2 linked regions of the Collimonas fungivorans Ter331 genome follow. The protein of the gene in region 1 interacts with the protein of each later gene in a pairwise test. Links are inferred from orthologs where the notes say so. Each region holds a gene or a part of one and is shown in the gene's direction. Other genes may lie near its edges.

What was found. Proteins that work in one complex are often made in the same cells at the same time.
Region 2: the proteins of gyrA (region 1) and gyrB interact in binary tests that used the Escherichia coli proteins (3 or more experiments, as listed by UniProt). The link is inferred for Collimonas fungivorans Ter331 from one-to-one orthologs.

What each region holds. Positions count from the first base shown.
Region 1 is NC_015856.1:4,415,090-4,420,720, reverse strand. Bases 1,195-4,406 are described here. They hold gyrA (DNA gyrase subunit A), read left to right. Parts: upstream 1,195-1,539; coding sequence 1,540-4,206; downstream 4,207-4,406. Other genes in these bases: serC (3-phosphoserine/phosphohydroxythreonine transaminase), read left to right, coding at 4,395-4,406. Also shown: outer membrane protein OmpA, read right to left, coding at 1-146; CFU_RS19575 (OmpA family protein), read right to left, coding at 426-1,112; more of serC, read left to right, coding at 4,407-5,501; pheA (prephenate dehydratase), read left to right, coding at 5,546-5,631. UniProt on the Escherichia coli protein: A type II topoisomerase that negatively supercoils closed circular double-stranded (ds) DNA in an ATP-dependent manner to maintain chromosomes in an underwound state.
Region 2 is NC_015856.1:1,489-7,016, forward strand. The notes cover bases 1,181-4,289. They hold gyrB (DNA topoisomerase (ATP-hydrolyzing) subunit B), read left to right. Parts: upstream 1,181-1,549; coding sequence 1,550-4,030; downstream 4,031-4,289. Other genes in these bases: dnaN (DNA polymerase III subunit beta), read left to right, coding at 1,181-1,344; CFU_RS00020 (type I restriction endonuclease subunit R), read left to right, coding at 4,240-4,289. Outside these bases: more of dnaN, read left to right, coding at 238-1,180; more of CFU_RS00020, read left to right, coding at 4,290-5,528. UniProt on the Escherichia coli protein: DNA gyrase negatively supercoils closed circular double-stranded DNA in an ATP-dependent manner to maintain chromosomes in an underwound state.

The sequences.
Region 1 (5,631 bases):
TACGGGTCACGTGCGATTACACCGCGTGCATCTTGCACGTAGGCGCTGTTAGGAGTAGCCGCCTGGATATCTTTGATTTCCTGCGCGGAGGCAGAGAGTGCGACGACTGCGGACGCAGCGAAGACGAGTTTTGCTAATTTATTCATGTTTCTCCTCTCGGTTGAGATATCCGCAGATTAACTGCGCAACTAATATACGACATCAAAAATTGGATAGTATCACGTGGTTCAGGCCGTTACATGTGGGATTGACCACACGCAATGAACTTGACCACCATTCTGCCACAGGCTTCAAGCGCTAGCGAAGGATGCCAAATGATCCAGCTCACGTTTTGCCTGCTTCGTTGTTTTCATACAACATAACATTATGAAAACATCACCACGGGCGACATCTTACATCGGCGCAAGAAAACTATCTATTTTATTTTAATTTGATTGCATTTTTATTACCACTCTGCGGTTCGGGGCCAGGCAGCTGACCAGTTTTTTGCGGCTCAACTTATTGCTGCATTGCAACATGGGATCGGACGCCCCGGCGCCGGCGGTTTCTATCTTGTTAGAGACCCCCTTGCTCTTCAAATAGCTGGCGACGTTGCCGGCGCGCTGCAGCGACAACTTGCGGTTATATGCCTCCGAGCCGAGGCGGTCGGTATGGCCGGTCACCAATATCAGGTCCGTGCTGGCGCAGTTTGCCAATTTGGCAATGATCTGCTGGTCGATGCGTTGCTTGGCCGCTTTGGTCAGGATTGCTTTGCCGAAACTGAAATTCTGGTCGCTGGCCAGCGTTACGCCGGCATCGCATTGCTGGGGCGCACTTGGCGGGGCAACTTCATTGCTGGCGATCATCGGATCGGCGACCAGGGCCGGCGCGCTGGCTTTCATCACCGGCGCCACCAGGGCGCCATCGCAACCGGTGACGGCATCATTCTGGTCCCAATAACCGGAGCGCCAGCACAAACCGTCCTGGCTGCGGACGACGGGGCCGTTTCCATCACGCACATAAGCACTTGTTTCAGGGGCGGCTTGCGATGCGGCGGATTGGGCGAAGCCGGGATGGGACGCAAGGACGAGGGCTGAACCCAGCAATAGGCTCAGCGCGATGGTATGACGCATAAATTGTTTCCTGATAGAAATGGTAAAGGCGGAATTGTTTCAGAATCGCCTGATTACCGGGCAAGGCGGCATTTAAACATATTTTTTCCGGAGGCCCGTTTTTCGGCCTTGATACACAGGATTCCCTCGTGCCTTCTGTAAAAAGCCGGGAACCGGCTTCCCCGCCGTGCTAAAATCATACGTCTTACGGCTATCATTCTCGGGTAGCCTTGGTAATGGGGGAACAGAGTATTGGAGAAATCCGCCGCGCTGCATTGGTCATGACTCTGGCCACAATTGCTGTTATTTGTAACTTAACCGTTTTATCTGATTAGTTGAGGACAGAGCCGCCCGGGTAGGGTAATTCGCCACGCTTCGGTGGCTCTTAAACCCTACCCGGGCGGCTCTGTCCCGCAATTAGAAAAATTAAAGACTCGCCGACTCGCTAATGGATCAATTCGCTAAAGAAACAATCCCAATTTCCCTCGAAGAAGAAATGCGCAAGAGCTATCTCGATTACGCGATGAGCGTGATCGTCGGCCGTGCGCTGCCGGATGTGCGTGACGGCCTCAAGCCGGTGCATCGCCGGGTCTTGTTCGCGATGCATGAAATGAACAACGTCTGGAACCGCCCGTTCGTGAAGTGCGCGCGCGTGGTCGGTGAGACCATGGGTAAATACCACCCGCACGGCGACGCGTCGATCTACGACACGCTGGTGCGCATGGCGCAGCCGTTCTCGCTGCGCTACATGCTGGTCGACGGCCAGGGCAACTTCGGTTCGATCGATGGCGACGGCGCGGCAGCGATGCGTTACACCGAGTGCCGCCTGGACAAGATCGCCGGCGAATTGCTGGCCGACCTCGACAAGGAAACTGTCGACTTCGTGCCTAACTACGACGGCAAGGAAAAAGAACCGTCGGTGCTGCCGACGCGCATCCCCAACCTGCTGATCAACGGCTCGTCCGGCATCGCGGTCGGCATGGCGACCAACATCCCGCCGCACAACCTGACCGAAGTCATCGACGGCGCGCTGCATGTGCTGCGCAACGCCGATTGCACCATCGATGAACTGATCGAAATCATCCCGGCGCCGGATTTCCCGACCGCCGGCATCATCTACGGCGTGTCCGGCGTGCGCGACGGTTACCGCACCGGCCGCGGCCGTGTGGTGATGCGCGCCAAGACCCATTTCGAAGAGTTCGGCCGCGAAGGCCGCACCGCGATCATCATCGACGAGCTGCCGTACCAGGTAAACAAGAAGGCCTTGCTGGAACGCATCGCCGAACTGGTGCGCGACAAGAAGCTGGAAGGCATTTCCGATCTGCGCGACGAGTCGGACAAGTCCGGCATGCGCGTGGTGATCGAGCTCAAGCGCGGCGAAGTGGCCGAGGTGGTGCTGAACAATCTGTACAAGCAGACCCAGCTGCAGGATACCTTCGGCATGAACATGGTGGCCCTGGTCGACGGCCAGCCGAAACTGCTGAACCTGAAGCAGATGCTGGAATGTTTCCTGTCGCACCGCCGTGAAGTCGTCACACGCCGCACCGTGTTCGAACTGCGCAAGGCGCGCGAACGCGGCCACGTGCTGGAAGGCCTGGCGGTAGCGCTGGCGAATATCGACGATTTCATTGCCCTGATCAAGGCTGCGCCGACGCCGCCGGTAGCGAAATCCGAACTGATGGCGCGCGCCTGGGATTCCTCCATGGTGCGCGAAATGCTGGCCCGCACCGGCGAGGAAAACCTCGGCGGCGTGGAAGCCTTCCGTCCGGAAAACCTGCCCAAGCATTACGGCATCCAGGCCGACGGCATGTATCGCCTGTCGGACGACCAGGCGCAGGAAATCCTGCAGATGCGTCTGCAACGCCTGACCGGCCTCGAGCAAGACAAGATCGTCAACGAGTACAAAGAAGTGATGGCGCAGATCGCCGACTTGCTGGATATCCTGGCCAAGCCGGAACGCGTCACCGTCATCATCACCGACGAGATGACTGCCGCCAAGAACGAATACGGCATCGGCAACAAGGATGAGCGCCGTTCGCAGATCGAGCACAATCCTACCGATCTCGGCACGGAAGACTTGATCACGCCGCAAGACATGGTGGTGACCTTGTCGCACACCGGCTACATGAAAGCGCAGCCGGTCTCTGAGTACCGCGCACAAAAACGCGGTGGCCGCGGCAAGCAAGCGATGGCGACCAAGGAAGACGACTGGATCGACCAACTGTTCGTCGGCAATACCCATGACTACATCTTGTGCTTCAGCAACCGCGGCCGTCTGTACTGGCTGAAGATCTGGGAAGTGCCGCAAGGTTCGCGCAATTCGCGCGGCAAGCCGATCGTCAACATGTTCCCGCTGCAGGATGGCGAGAAGATCACTGTGGTGCTGCCGTTGTCGGGCGCCAACCGCAGTTTCCCTGAAGACCGTTATGTCTTCATGTCGACCAGCTTGGGCACCGTCAAGAAAACGCCGTTGTCCGATTTCAGCAATCCACGCAAGGCCGGCATCATCGCGGTCGACCTGGATGAAGGCGATTTCCTGATCGGCGCTGCGCTGACCGACGGCCAGCACGACGTCATGCTGTTCTCCGATTCCGGCAAGGCAGTGCGCTTCGATGAAAACGATGTGCGTCCGATGGGCCGTACCGCGCGCGGCGTGCGCGGCATGAACCTGGAAGAAGGCCAGCAGGTCATCGCCTTGCTGGTTGCGGAAAATGAACAGCAATCGGTGTTGACCGCGACTGAAAACGGTTTCGGCAAACGTACTCCGATCACCGAGTACACGCGCCACGGCCGCGGCACCAAGGGCATGATCGCGATCCAGACCAGCGAGCGCAACGGCAAGGTGGTGGCGGCAACGCTGGTGGAACCTAGCGATGAAATCATCTTGATCACCACCGGCGGCGTCCTGATACGCACCCGCGTCGCGGAAATCCGCGAAATGGGCCGCGCTACCCAGGGCGTGACGCTGATCGCGGTGGAAGACGGCACCAAGCTGAGCGGTTTGCAGCGCGTGGTCGAATCCGACGCCGAGGTCGATGCTGAAGTGGAAGCCAGTGCTGAAGGCGATACCGGCAGCACGGCAGCCGGCGACGCTTCCGAGCCAGCAGCGGAGTAATAAAGCAAGCAGCGCGGTCCAGCCAGCCTGGGCCGCGCATTGCTTTCTGCGCATTGTTTTCTGCGCATTATTTTCTGTTTTACCGGTAATGCCGTAACAACACAGCAACGCCATCTGTTGGGCCAAAGTATTCAAAGAAATTCTACCTAGTGTCTGCAATTCCGGTTCTTTATCTGACGACATTCATCATGCCTATCTATAATTTTTCTGCTGGTCCTGCCGTGTTGCCAAAAGAGGTGCTGCAGCAAGCGGCCGCCGAAATGCTGGACTGGCAAGGCAGCGGCATGTCCGTGATGGAGATGAGTCATCGCGGTAAAGAGTTCATGTCTATCCTGGCGGCGGCGCAGCACGATTTCCGCGAGCTGTTCGCGGTGCCGGACAATTACAAGCTGCTGTTCATGCAAGGCGGGGCGATTGCCGAGAACGCGATCGTGCCGCTTAACCTGCTAGGCCGCGGCGGCCGCGCCCAGCCGGCGACCAGCGATTACATCAATACCGGTTCCTGGTCGACCAAGTCGCTGAAAGAAGCGCGGCGCTACGGCAACGTCAATGTCGCCGCCTCTTCCGAGGACAGCCATTTCGCGCAGATTCCCGAGCGCGACAGCTGGCAGCTGTCCAAGGATCCGGCTTACGTCCATCTCTGCACCAATGAAACCATCGACGGCGTCGAGTACCAGTTCACGCCGGATGTCGCCGCTGAAACCAACAACGCGCCGCTGGTGGCCGACATGTCGTCGCACATCCTGTCGCGCGTGGTGGACGTTTCCAAGTACGGCGTGATCTACGGCGGCGCGCAAAAGAATATCGGGCCGGCCGGGCTGACCCTGGTGGTGGTGCGTGAAGATTTGCTGGGCCATGCCTTGCCGGCCTGCCCGTCCGCGTTCAACTGGAAGATCGTGGCCGATAACGATTCCATGTACAACACGCCGCCGACCTATGCGATCTATATCGCCGGATTGGTGTTCCAGTGGCTCAAGCAGCAGGGCGGCGTGGCGGCGATGGAACAGCGCAATATCGCCAAGGCGACGCTGCTGTACGACTACCTCGATTCCAGCGACTTCTACCGCACCAAGATCGCTAGCAATTGCCGCTCGCGCATGAACGTGCCTTTCTTCCTGGCCGATGACGCGCTCAACGATGCTTTCTTGAGCGGCGCCAAGGAACGGGGTTTGCTGCAGCTGAAGGGCCATAAATCGGTGGGCGGCATGCGTGCTTCGATCTATAACGCCATGCCTTTGGAAGGTGTGCAGGCGCTGGTGGCGTATCTGCAGGAATTTGAAAAACAGCGCGGCTAACGCTTTGCGCCAGGCTAATTAGCAGAACCAGAGATAGAAACAACATGAGCGAAGACAAACTCCTACCCTTGCGTCAGCAGATCGACGCGATTGACGCCGAAATCCTGGCCTTGCTGAACCGCCGCGCGAA
Region 2 (5,528 bases), 4.4 Mb from region 1 along the record:
AAGGCAAGTTGAAAACTGGGCGGTGACTGTGGTTTTTTTGCCGATTTGGTTAAATCGCAGAGCTTGCCGATTTGCCAACTTACAATCGCAAAAAATCGTCACAGCGGCGCAGATTTCCGGCCCGGAGGGGTCCGTAGAGGGTCGATTTAAGTTACATTTACAGACTGCTTACCAAGCATTCAAACCCGTACTTCAGCAAGCAGCAATATTTGATTTTTAAATAACAAGGATATAGCTATGCAATTGGTCAAAACCAACCGAGATACCCTTCTCCGGCCACTGCAGATCGTGAGCGGTATTGTCGAGCGTCGGCACACATTGCCGATTCTGGCCAATATCCTCATTCGCAAAGAAGGCGAAAAGGTCTCTTTCCTGTCGACCGACATCGAAGTGCAAATCACCACCAACGCCAAGGTCGGCAGTGGCAGCGAAGTAGCGGCCACCACCGTCGCCGCGCGCAAGCTGCTCGATATCCTGCGCGCCCTGCCAGACACCGGCGAAGTCTCGCTGACCCTGAGCAACAAGCGCATGACCGTGCAGTCCGGCAAATCGCGTTTCGCACTGCAAACCCTGGCCGCCGAAGAATTCCCGACAGTCGCCCAGGCAGACCATTACAACGCCACCGTCACCCTGCCGCAAAAGACGCTCAAGCATCTGTTCAACATGGTGCACTTCTCGATGGCGCAACAGGATATCCGTTACTACCTGAACGGCCTGCTGCTGGTCCTCGACGGCAAGAACGTCATCGCGGTTGCGACAGACGGCCACCGCCTGGCGTTTTGCCAGGTCGCCACCGAACAAGAGTTCGCGCGCCAGGAAGTCATCATCCCGCGCAAGACCATCATCGAACTGCAGCGCCTGCTGGAAGAAACCGACGAACCGGTCCAGCTCGAAATCGCCAACAACCAGGTCAAGCTGTCGTTCGCCGATATCGAACTGATCTCCAAGCTGGTCGAAGGCAAGTTCCCCGACTACACCCGCGTGGTGCCGAAGGGCTACAAGAACGATTTCACCATCAGCCGCGACCAGCTGCTGCGCTCCTTGCAACGCGCCGCCATCATGACCAGCGACAAGTTCAAGGGCGTGCGCTGGGTAGTCACCCCAGGCAGCCTGAAAATCAGCTCCACCAACGCTGACCAGGAAGAGGCGATTGAAGAACTCGAAATCGATTACGGCGGCGATAGCGTCGACATCGGCTTCAACGTCACCTACCTGCTCGACGTCCTCAACAACCTCAAGGGCGACAACGTCAACATCGCCCTCGGCGACGCCAATTCTTCAGCACTGATCACCGTGCCGGAAAACGCCGATTTCAAGTACGTAGTAATGCCAATGCGAATCTAGTCGATGTAGGGTGGGCACCCCGTGCCCACGCTGCAACGGCCTCCGGCACACCGCGTGGGCACAGGTGCCCACCCTACGGTTGCTGGTAAAAGCCGTAGGGTGGGCAAGCTTTTCTGCCCACGCGCGTGCCCCCCAGCATTGCTTGTAAAAGTAGCATCCAGTCCCAATATAAGTAGTTCCGAAGTAAGCTTTTCAGAAGGTAGCCATGTCATCAGCCCCAGACAACACCAATCAGCCGCAACCCAATGCATACGGAGCGTCCTCGATCCAAATTCTCGAAGGCCTGGAAGCGGTACGCAAACGCCCCGGGATGTACATCGGCGACACCTCTGACGGCACCGGCCTGCACCACCTGGTGTTCGAAGTGCTGGACAACTCCATCGACGAATCGCTGGCCGGCCACTGCACCGAAATCCACGTCACCATCCACGCCGACAACTCGATCTCGATCACCGACAACGGCCGCGGTGTGCCGACCGGCATCAAGTTCGACGACAAGCACGATCCAAAGCGCAGCGCAGCCGAAATCGTCATGACCGAGCTGCACGCCGGCGGCAAGTTCGACCAGAACTCGTACAAGGTATCCGGCGGCCTGCACGGTGTGGGCGTGTCTTGCGTTAACGGCCTGTCCAAGCTGCTCAAGCTGACCATCCGCCGCGACGGCAAAGTGCATTACATGGAATTCGTGCGCGGCGTCCCGCAAAACCGCGAAACCGAAACCATCGACGGCATGCTGGTATCGCCGATCAAGGTCATCGGCGACACCGACAAGCGCGGCACCGAAGTCCACTTCTGGGCCGACGAAGAAATCTTCACCCACGTCGAATTCCACTACGAAATCCTGGCCAAGCGCATCCGCGAACTGTCCTTCCTCAACAACGGCGTGCACATCAAGCTGACCGACCAGCGCACCGGCAAAGAAGAAAACTTCGCCTTCGAAGGCGGCACCCGCGGTTTCGTTGAATACATCAACAAAGCCAAGACCGTCCTGCACCCGACGATTTTCCAGGCCACCGGCGAAAAAGACGGCGTCAGCGTCGACGTCTCCATGCAATGGAACGACGCCTACAACGAACAAGTACTCTGCTTCACCAACAACATCCCGCAACGCGACGGCGGCACCCACCTCACCGGCCTGCGCGCGGCGATGACCCGCATCTTGAACAAGTACATCGAAGAACATGACTTCGCCAAGAAAGCCAAGGTAGAAACCAGCGGCGACGACATGCGTGAAGGCCTCACCTGCGTGCTGTCCGTGAAAGTGCCAGAGCCGAAATTCAGCTCGCAAACCAAAGACAAGCTGGTCTCCAGCGAAGTGCGCCTGCCGGTAGAAGAAATCGTCGCAAAAACGCTGAACGACTACCTGCAAGAACGCCCGAACGACGCCAAGATCATCTGCGGCAAGATCGTCGAAGCCGCCCGCGCCCGCGACGCCGCCCGCAAGGCGCGCGAACTGACGCGCCGCAAAGGCGTGATGGACGGCCTCGGCCTGTCATCGAAACTGGCCGACTGCCAGGAAAAAGACCCAGCCCTGTGCGAACTCTACATCGTCGAGGGTGACTCCGCGGGCGGTTCCGCCAAGCAGGGCCGCGACCGTAAATTCCAGGCGATTCTGCCGTTGCGCGGTAAAGTGCTCAACGTCGAAAAAGCCCGTTTTGAAAAGATGCTGTCGTCCGAACAGATCACCACCCTGATCGCCACCCTCGGCACCAGCATCGGCGCCGACGAATTCAACGCCGACAAGCTGCGCTACCACCGCATCATCATCATGACCGATGCGGACGTCGACGGCGCCCACATCCGCACCCTGCTGCTGACCCTGTTCTACCGCCAGATGCCGCAACTGGTAGAGCGCGGCCACATCTACATCGCCCAACCGCCGCTGTACAAGGTCAAGCACGGCAAGGACGAGCGCTACCTCAAGGACGACGCCGAAGAAGTCTCCTACATGATGCAAGTCGCCCTCAACGACGCTGCTCTGGTGCCAAGCGAAGGCGCGCTGCCGATCAGCGGCCCGGCCCTGGCCGAGCTGGTGCGCCAGTACAACATGGCCAACTCCATCATCACGCGCCTGACGCGCGCGGTAGACGGCGCCGCCCTCACCTCCATCATGACCGGCGTCACCCTCAAGCTGGACACCCTGGCCGACGCCGAAGCCTCGGCCCAGGCCTTGCAAGCATCGATCAACGAGCCATCGGTGCAAGTCGTCGTCAAATCCGACGAACTCTCCGACAAGCACGCCCTGCGCATCCAGCGCCGCTACCACGGCAACATCAAGGTCAGCGCCATCGACAGCGACTTCGTCGCCAGCCCGGATTACACCGTGCTGGTCAACGCCGCAGAAACCTTCAAAGGCCTGATCGGCCCAGGCGCCCTGATCCGCCGCGGCGCCGGCGAAAAAGTCAAAGAGTCAGCCATCATCGATTTCCACCAAGCCATGGCCTGGCTGCGCGACGAAGCCGAACGCGGCGTCAGCAAGCAGCGCTATAAAGGTCTGGGCGAGATGAATCCTTCGCAGCTGTGGGAAACCACGATGGATCCGACTGTGCGCCGGTTGTTGAAGGTGCAGATTGAGGATGCTATTGCTGCGGATCAGATCTTCATGACGCTGATGGGGGATGATGTTGAGCCGCGTAGGGCGTTTATTGAGTTGAATGCGCTGCAGGCGGGGAATATTGACGTCTGATTTATCCATCGACCTGATTACGGGGCATCTTGATACTCCGCGCGATTCGATCTACTGCTGGATTGACCAAAAGGGCATGCTGCCCACCGCGAGGGGATGTGGAAGTTCAAAACGTCAGATGTCGATGAATGGTTGAGCATTGGTGGCACCCACGAAGAATCCGAAAGTGCGGTTTCACACTCAAAAGATAAATAGGGATATCAAGCCTGATGGTTTTCAGCGAAGACTCGCGAGTCAAAATACCTTGCATTCTGCATTTGGTGCGGCTTGGCTACAGTTATCTTTCCTTGAAAGATGTTGCTTGGGATGAAAAAACCAACATCTTCCCGGACCTTTTTCGCACAGCTATCGCCCGGATCAACCCAGCCATTGACGATAGCAACATCGATCGCCTGTTAATCGAAGTCAAACTCCTGCTCGATAACGAAGATCTTGGTAAGGCCTTCTACGAAAAGTTTACGGAGCGCTCAGGTATCCGGTTGATCGACTTTGAGAACTTTGACAATAACAGCTTCCATGTTGTTACTGAGTTGACCTGCAAAAATGGGGACGATGAGTTTCGGCCCGATATCACGTTGCTCATCAATGGCATGCCACTGGCGTTTATTGAGGTTAAGAAGCCCAATAACCGTGAAGGCGTTTTGGCCGAGCGTAACCGTATCATTACACGCAGCAGGAACCCTCGTTTCCGTCGTTTCATCAACATTACGCAGTTGATGGTCTTCTCCAACAACATGGAATACGACGATGGCTCGCCGCAGCCCATCGAAGGCGCATTTTATGCCAGCCCGTCTTATGATGCGCCAGTGTTCAACTATTTCCGCGAAGAAGAATCGCTGGATCTCGCAAACCTGCTGGCTGACGAGGATGACGCCGCTGAGAACGAAGTGCTGCGCGACAACAATCTGAACGTCATCAAGCACAGCCCCGAGTTTATCAGCAACAAATCGCCCGATGCGCCGACGAACCGCATCTGTACTTCACTGTTTAGCCGCGGTCGGCTGGCCTTCTTACTGCGATTCGCGCTAGCCTATGTGAATGAGACCGATGGGCTGCAAAAGCACATCATGCGTTACCCGCAGCTCTTCGCTACTAAAGCAATCGAGCGTAAGCTTGATGATGGCGTGCGTAAAGGCATCATTTGGCACACCCAGGGCAGCGGCAAGACCGCGCTGGCCTACTACAACACCCGCTTTCTGACGGATTACTTTCAGCGAAAGGGCGTTGTCCCAAAGTTCTATTTCATCGTTGACCGACTCGATCTACTTAGCCAGGCGCAGCGCGAATTTACCGGGCGCGGGTTGATCGTGCACACCATTGACAGCCGCGAAGCCTTCGCCCGCGATATCAAGACCACACAGGTGCTGCACAACAACACCGGCAAGCATGAAATTACCGTGGTCAACATTCAGAAATTTCAGGATGACCCGGACGTGGTGCGTACCGAGGATTACGACGTCAGCATCCAACGCATCTATTTTCTCGACGAGGTGCACCG